DNA from 2 places in the Pseudomonas nanhaiensis genome. Region 2 is predicted to be linked to the other one. Evidence: predicted binding sites of a transcription regulator. Region 2 holds the regulator's gene; the other holds the start of a gene.

Region 1 (4,138 bases), 740 kb from region 2:
TGTAGTCGGCAGGTGCCTGTGCAGCCTGGCCTCTGGACAGCTCTATGAAGTAGCCGTGGACACGGTTATAGCCGACCTTCAGCGTGTTCAGACCGGTCCGTTCGCGTTCTCTGACTTCCAGATCGAGGAGGTACTGCCCGGCGTTTTCGCTGATGTTCTGCAGGTCATCGAGTTCTGCGTCGTAGCCTGGCTTGATCACGCCGCCGTCGCGGATGACGGCGGGCGGATTGTCGATGACGGCGCGCTCCAGCAATGCGGCCAGTTCGGGATAGGTTCCGATGCTGGCGGCCAGGCTCCCAACGTGTGGTGACTGCACATCGACCAGCGACTGTTGCAGGCCGGGCAGGGCGCCGAGCGAGTCGCGCAACCGGGCGAGGTCGCGTGGCCGGGCCGAGCGCAGGGCGACCCGCGCAAGTATGCGCTCTATGTCGCCGATGCCCTTGAGCAATGGGTGGATATCTTCATGGCGGTGCTGGTCGAGCAGGGCTGCGATGCTTTCCTGGCGCGCCTGCAGAACGCGCATGTCGCGCAGTGGGCGGTTCAGCCACCGAGCCAACAGCCGGCTGCCCATCGCCGTGGCGGTACGGTCGAGTACATCGAGCAGGGTATTCTCGCGGCCGCCTCCCAGATTGCAGTCGATTTCCAGATTGCGACGGCTGGCGCCGTCGATCACTACGCTGTCCTCGAAGCGCTCCTGAACCAGTCCGCGCAAGTGTGGCAGGGCGGTGCGCTGGGTTTCGCGTGCATAACCCAGCAATGCGCCCGCCGCAGCCAGTCCAAGCGTGAGATCGGCGCAGCCGAAACCGGCCAGATCCTTGGTGCCGAATTGCTGGGTGAGGCTTTTGAAGGCGCTGTCCTGATCGAACTCCCAGGGCGCGCGGCGTCGTACGGCCCGCCGTCGCTCGATCGGCGTGTCGGTTTCCCAGTCATCGGGAATCAGCAGCTCGGCCGGCGCCAGGCGTTCCAGTTCGCCCAGGAGCGTCTCCCAACCCGCGAACTCCGTGGCCACGAAGCGGCCGCTGTTGATATCCAGCGTGGCCAGACCGAATCGCCGCTCGCTGCCGACCAGCGCGGCAAGCAGGTTGTCGCGGCGTTCGTCGAGCAGTGCTTCGTCACTTACGGTGCCAGGCGTGAGGATGCGAACTACCTGACGCTCGACCGGTCCCTTGCTGGTAGCAGGGTCGCCGATCTGCTCGCAGATCACCACCGATTCGCCCAGCTTGACCAGTCTCGCCAGGTACCCTTCGGCAGCGTGAAAGGGGATGCCGGCCATGGGTATCGGCGAGCCACCTGACTGGCCGCGGGCGGTCAGCGTTATGTCCAGCAGGCGGGCGGCTTTTTTCGCGTCGTCAAAGAACAACTCGTAAAAATCGCCCATGCGGTAGAACAGCAACTGATCAGGATGGTGCTGTTTGATGCTGAAATATTGCTGCATCATTGGCGTGTGGCTGGCGGATTTCTCGGCGCGGCTCATGAATATCTCTGATCGATGAATGCGGTGGGCAAAGACGGCCTAGTCTACGCAAAGCCGCCTTGGCTTTTAAGCGCAAAATGAGAGGTGCAACAACGATGTCCCAATACGATCCTCTGATCGACTCCGTCGCGGCGCGGCTGGGCAATGGCTTGCGCCGGCTGGGGCTGAAAGTCACCGTGGCCGAGTCCTGCACCGGCGGCGGCATCGCCGAGGCGATCACCCGCGTCAGCGGCAGCTCGGGGTGGTTCGAAACCGGTTTCATCACCTACGCCAACAGCAGCAAGACGCGCTGGCTTGGTGTCAGCGAAGAAGATTTGGCCAGGCATGGGGCGGTCAGCGAACAGGTGGTTCGCGCAATGGCGCAGGGCGCGCTCGACGCGGCGGAAGCCGACCTGGCGGTGGCGGTCAGCGGTGTTGCCGGTCCGGAAGGGGGTACGCCCGAAAAGCCGGTAGGCACCGTCTGGTTCGCCTGGGCTGTCCGCGACCGTGGTGTGTTTGCGCACTGCAAACGCCTGCAGGGCAGTCGCAAGGAAGTGCGCGCGCATACTGTGCTCAAGGCGCTCGAAGGTCTGGTGATCGAGGTCGAGCGGGCCCTGGCGGCACGCTCGTCGTAAGGCGCCAAAAGGGGGTAGGCGGGGAAAAAGTTCTGTGGAATAATACTGACCAAATATACAGTAGTTCCCGGGCGCTCGGCACCCGCCACTTCCAAGAGGATGCACAATGGACGACAACAAAAAGAAGGCGCTTTCCGCGGCTTTGAGTCAGATTGAACGTCAGTTTGGCAAGGGCGCGGTGATGCGCATGGGCGACCATGAGCGGATGGCGATTCCTTCCATCTCCACCGGTTCGCTGGGGCTGGACATTGCCCTGGGCCTCGGCGGCCTGCCGAAGGGACGTATCGTCGAGATCTACGGCCCCGAGTCGTCGGGTAAAACCACATTGACCCTCTCGGTGATCGCGCAGGCGCAGAAGAAAGGCGCTACCTGCGCGTTCGTCGACGCGGAGCACGCGCTCGATCCGGAATACGCTGCCAAGCTGGGCGTAAATGTCGATGATCTGCTGGTCTCGCAGCCGGATACCGGTGAGCAGGCGCTGGAAATCACCGATATGCTGGTGCGTTCCAATGCCGTTGACGTGATCATCGTCGACTCTGTTGCTGCGCTGGTACCCAAGGCCGAGATCGAAGGCGAGATGGGCGACCACCACGTCGGCGTGCAGGCGCGCCTGATGTCTCAGGCGCTGCGCAAGATCACCGGTAACATCAAGAACGCCAACTGTCTGGTGATCTTCATCAACCAGATTCGCATGAAGATCGGCGTCATGTTCGGCAATCCGGAAACCACCACCGGCGGTAACGCGCTGAAGTTCTATTCATCGGTTCGTCTGGATATCCGTCGCACCGGCGCGGTGAAGGAAGGCGACGAGGTGGTCGGTAGCGAAACCCGGGTCAAGGTCGTCAAGAACAAGGTCGCTCCGCCTTTCCGCCAGGCCGAGTTTCAGATTCTCTACGGCACCGGCATCTATCATAACGCCGAGATCATCGACCTTGGCGTGCAGATCGGCCTGGTCGAGAAAGCGGGCGCCTGGTACAGCTACAAGGGCAGCAAGATCGGACAGGGCAAGGCCAATGCGGCCAAGTATCTGGAAGAGAACCAGGCGATCGCCGAAGAAATCGAGAAGGCGATCCGTGAACAGCTTCTGCCCAAGCCAAGCAAGCCCGGTGCGTCGGTAGTCGAAGACAGCGCCGAAATCGACGCCTGAAGCAGAACCCGGGGCGCCTTCCCACGGGCGCCCCGGTTAGATTCTATCCTTCCCCTATCCCCGTTTCGGCAGACCGCCCATGTTCCGTCGAACCACGCTCGAAACGCCGCAGGCTATCCGCCGCTCGGCCATGGATCTGCTTGCTCGTCGCGAACACAGCCGCAGCGAGCTGTCGCGCAAGCTCCGCCAGCGCGGCGCTCCATCCGGTCTGGCCGATGTCGAACTGGACAAGCTCGAAGAGGACGGCCTGCTGAGCGACGAGCGCTTCTGTGAAGCGTACGTGCACGCAAGAAGTCAACGTGGCTATGGACCTGTTCGCCTGCGTGAAGAGCTGCGCCAGCGCGGCGTGGCGGACTATCTGATTGACGCCATACTCGGCGACGCAGCCTACGACTGGAATGAGCTGGCCGGCCGGACCTTCGAGAAACGCTTCCCTGAAGGCAGGGCGACCGATATGAATGAGCGCAGCAAGCAGCTGCGCTTCATGCAGTATCGCGGGTTTGCTGGTTTTCCGGACGATTGATCCAGTCGATTAGGCCGCGCAATCGGCCATGATTCCTGCCATTGAACACGAAACTCAGCCGCACCAGGTTGGCCAGTTCTGGCTCGTCGGCTTCAGCTCCGCTCGGTGTCGTCTGAATGAACCCTGGCGTGCGGCAGATATCCGCGTAGGTGTCCTGTAGATGGGCCAGTGCGCTTTCGGTCAGTGCCCGATTGAGTCGCATGACGTAGCTGCCATCTACCCAACGTGCAGAGTGATAGTTGCTGTAGAAATCCAGGATGTGATCCATCGCATCTGCGGGTGAATCGACCAGTGTCATCAGGTTCAGATCGGTTTCCAGAATGTAGCCGTTCGCGCAGAGCTGTTCCCTGAAGAACGCCATCAGGCTTTCCCAATATCGG
Region 2 (4,138 bases):
TGCTGGATGCCCCGACGCAGGACCCGGACAAGAATCCGACGGTTGTGCGTTACAGTCGCAAGACTAAGGAGCAATATGTCCAGAGCGAGCTCGAAGGCAAGCCGACTGGTTGGCGTGCCTTTCACGACGGCAAGCGCTGGAACGTCGACGACGCTCGGAGCAAAAGCAAGAAGTAGGCGAGGTCTGCATGGCAAACGAAGTCTATACCCGTACCAATCAGGCGCTGTACTTCGCCAGGAAGGCAGTGGCTTCCTGGCGTGAAGTCAGCCAGTCCGGCGCGCTGGATAGCGTTACCCAGAGTGCTTATCATCGCGAACACGCATTGCTTCATCTGTATCGCGGCGTGCTGGGGGTGATTCATGAAGTCGCCGATCGCTACCGGTGGCCACTGATGGACGCACGCAGTGTCGAAGCGGTGTTGCAGGGTGACGCTGCCGTTCGCTTTCCGGGCCCTGAGCTGGCGGAGCTGAGCGAACTGGCCACGGCCCAGGACAATTGGCTGAGTCGGCTGCTCAGCGGCTGGCAGCAGCTACAGGCTCCGCCGGTACCGCAGGACAGCAAGCCTGAAGCAGACAATCTGATCCTCGCCAGCAACGCGCTGACGAATGCCAGAGAGTGGTCTTTGAGTGACGCGGAAGAGGCGCTGGCGGCCCTCGCGGAACGCGTGAACCGCTATCGGGAAGGCATGGTCGAGTGGTAGCTGCGCTCCGGTAGGCGGGGACTCTGTGGTAAACTGCTGCCTTGCTACACAGAGGAACCGATATGCCTTCACCCTTTCTCGAGATCGTTGAGCTCGCCAATGGCAAGGTCGTCCTGCGACGTTCCGATGACGACGGGGAGCCGTTGGTCGTCATCGAGTTCTCGGCAGATGCCAAGGACTTTCTGAACGGCCATCACATTGATGTGGCCAAGGCGATGATCAGCGCCGGTATGCAACTGGCCGGACAGGTCGTGGAAGACGACGACTTCGTCCCGGAAGATCGCGTACTACATTGAATGCATCCCAGGCAGCCCTTCGGGCTGCCTGGGCCTGGTCAGGCAGCGCAGCTGGAATCCAACCGAACATTGAGGCTGCTGCAGTTGCCAGCAGCTGCGGCCCGGGTCAACATTGCGGACGCACGAGCGTCGCTGGCCAGCCAGCTCACCACGGTGTGACTTTTCCCTCCACTGAGTACCTTGCAGCATAGAGACAGGGCATCCATGCCCTGACGGCTGCGAATGATCAGAATGCGTCCGGAATCGAGGCCTGCAGACCGGAGCCAATGGAGGCTCACTTCGGAAGGTGGGTCGATCAGCGTAAGCCAGCCCGTGGCCGAGGAATGACTCAGTTCACGCAGTACGGGTGCCAACCACTGCAGGCACTGACGTGGCGGACCATTCAGTGCCATCTCGCTGTAGCCGCTTTCATGTAATGCGACAGCGGTACATTCCCTGCTTACCCGACGCGCCGGCGCTGACGTTCTTTCAGCGGAGATTACCGATGGCGCCATGCGCGCCCGTGAAGCCATCCAGGCGTTCTGAAACAGGCTCAACTGATCCAGTGTCTGCGAATTACGAGCATACTGCATGTTGTGCTCCTAGCGGCGAATGACGCCGACGCTCAAACCTTCGATGATGAGTTCCTGTTCCGACAGGTCGATTTCAATGGGGGCGAAGTCCGGGTTCTCGGCAATCAGCGAAACCTTTCGGCCCTGTTTGTGAAAGCGCTTGACCGTCACTTCGTCGCCGATGCGCGCCACGATGATCTGTCCGTTTCGCGCCTCGCTGGTGCGATGTACCGCGAGCAGGTCGCCATCGAGGATGCCGATATCCTTCATGCTCATTCCCTTGACCCGAAGCAGGTAGTCCGCCTTGGGTCTGAAGAATTCCGGATTGAGCCGGCAATGGTCTTCGATGTTTTCCAGCGCAAGGATCGGCGCGCCCGCAGCGACCTGTCCGATGATCGGAAGCTGGTCGTCGTTGGCCGCTTCGGTCTCGGGCAGACGAATACCGCGCGAGGCGCCGGGTATCATCTCTATCGCACCCTTGCGCGCCAGCGCCCGAAGGTGATCTTCGGCGGCATTGGGTGACTTGAAGCCGAGTTCCTTGGCAATATCCACTCGCGTAGGCGGATAGCCGTTGCTGTCCATGTACTCCTTGATGAAGGCCAGGATCTGTTGTTGCCGCGCCGTCAGTTTCTGCATGGAAGCGTACCTGTCTGTTTATACAGTAGCTGTGATTATATACAGTTCAGACCACTCGGCAAGTGCTTGTGACGGCTTCGCTGCGTTCGTCGTCGACACTGGAGAGCAACTGCAAACGAGGGCAGGTTGACGGGAAGTCGTTTGAAACGTATGTTTCAAACATCCGTTTTGCTCAGGAAGGCTTTTTATGGCCCAGTCAGATACTGTCGAGCGCATTCTCGACGCTGCCGAACAACTGTTTGCCGAGAAAGGCTTCGCTGAAACGTCCCTGCGACTCATCACCAGCAAGGCGGGGGTGAATCTGGCTGCGGTCAACTATCACTTCGGCTCGAAGAAAGCGCTCATTCAGGCGGTCTTCGTGCGCTTCCTCAACCCCTTCGTCAACAGTCTGGAGGCAGAGCTTGACCGCCAGCAGGCGGCCGGATCGACCGAGCCCGATATCGAGGAACTGCTCGAGATGCTCGTTCGTCAGGCGCTGCAGGTCAAACCTCGCAGTGGCAATGACCTGTCGATCTTCATGCGGTTGCTGGGTCTGGCTTTCAGCCAGAGCCAGGGGCATCTTCGCAAGTATCTCGGCGAAGTGTATGGCCGGGTTTTCCAGCGTTACATGAACCTGCTGTTGAAGGCAGCGCCGGCGATTCCTCCCAGCGAGCTTTTCTGGCGCGTTCATTTCATGCTCGGCAGCGCGGCGTTCACGATGTCCAGCATGAAGGCGCTACGGGCCATCGCCGAGTCAGAATTCGGCACGCACAACGGGGTCGATGAAGTGCTGCGCCTGATGGTGCCGTTTCTGGCGGCGGGCATGCGCGCCGAAGGTGGTCTGCATACGATCGCGGCCGCTGAAACGGGCGTGGCAGAAACCGCCTGACGCACTTAACTGCGGAGGCCTGATCCGTTATCGTGTGCACTTTCACCGGAGACGTGCATGCGACTCGACTGGATCCACATTTCGATCCCCCACCAACGCCTGACGGGCTTCGCCAATGGCGAGGCAGCTTGCGTTGTGGACGTGTCCACCGCTGTCAACGGCGTCGGTGAGCACGAGGGGAGTGGCTGCACGCCTCGCGGGCTTCACCGGGTCCGTGCCCGGATTGGCGAAGGTCTGCCGGTGCGTTCGGTGTTCATCGGGCGTCGTCCCACCGGTGAGGTCTGGAGCGAGGATCTGGTACGGCTGCATCCGCGTCGCGACTGGATTCTCACACGCATCCTCTGGCTCTGTGGCGAGCAGGTCGGTTTCAACCGCGGCGGCGCCGTGGATTCCCAGCGTCGCTTCATCTATCTGCATGGAACCGGTGACGACCAACCCATGGGGCAGCCGCTATCTCACGGCTGCATCCGGCTGCGCAACGACGACATGCTCGCGCTGTTCGAGCAGACCCCTGCGGGCTGCCCGGTTTATATAGACGAGACGCCGACCGATCCGGTGGACCGTCTGATCGAATTTACCTCGGAGACACAACCTTGATTCAGGGATCCCTGATGCTTGACGTGGCTGGTACCTGGCTAACGCCGGAAGACCGCCATCTGCTTCGCCAACCGCAGGTAGGCGGTATGATTCTGTTTGCACGCAATACCGAGTCTCCTGCACAAGTGCGCGAGCTGGTGCGAGCGATTCGCTCCGAGCGGCCGGACATGCTCATTGCCATCGATCAGGAGGGTGGCCGGGTGCAGCGGTTGCGTCGCGATGTCGTCCGGTTGCCGGCCTTGGGTCGTATCTGCTCCGAGGCGCCAGACAACGCCGAGGAGGTGGCCGAAGCAGCCGCCTGGCTGATGGCGACGGAAATGCTGGCTTGTGGTATCGATATCAGCTTCGCACCCGTGCTCGATCTGGATTACGGTCGCAGCGAGGTGATCGGCAATCGCTCGCTGAGCGGGGATGCCGACGAGCTCATTCGGCTGGGCAGGGCGTATATCGCCGGCCTGCACAGGGCGGGCATGGCCGCAACCGGCAAGCA

Evidence for each region. The regulator LexA, encoded in region 2, represses DNA repair genes until DNA is damaged. The targets are predictions, from matches to a motif close to CTGTNTNNNNANACAG.
Region 1: a site for LexA is predicted at 2,134-2,149, ahead of recA (recombinase RecA). Genes of this name have one in related genera too.

The regions. Positions count from the first base shown of each region.
Region 1 covers NZ_CP073751.1:2,759,451-2,763,588, reverse strand. The annotation lists gene mutS (DNA mismatch repair protein MutS) at 1-1,474, opposite strand, end outside; gene KEM63_RS12550 (CinA family protein) at 1,570-2,088, shown strand; gene recA (recombinase RecA) at 2,195-3,235, shown strand; gene KEM63_RS12540 (regulatory protein RecX) at 3,315-3,758, shown strand; gene KEM63_RS12535 (LOG family protein) at 3,718-4,138, opposite strand, start outside.
Region 2 covers NZ_CP073751.1:2,024,090-2,028,227, reverse strand. The annotation lists gene topA (type I DNA topoisomerase) at 1-176, shown strand, start outside; gene KEM63_RS09160 (DUF6586 family protein) at 188-700, shown strand; gene KEM63_RS09155 (hypothetical protein) at 763-996, shown strand; gene KEM63_RS09150 (SulA-like leucine-rich domain-containing protein) at 1,035-1,568, opposite strand; gene lexA (transcriptional repressor LexA) at 1,578-2,183, opposite strand; gene KEM63_RS09140 (TetR/AcrR family transcriptional regulator) at 2,371-3,051, shown strand; gene KEM63_RS09135 (L,D-transpeptidase) at 3,109-3,648, shown strand; gene nagZ (beta-N-acetylhexosaminidase) at 3,663-4,138, shown strand, end outside.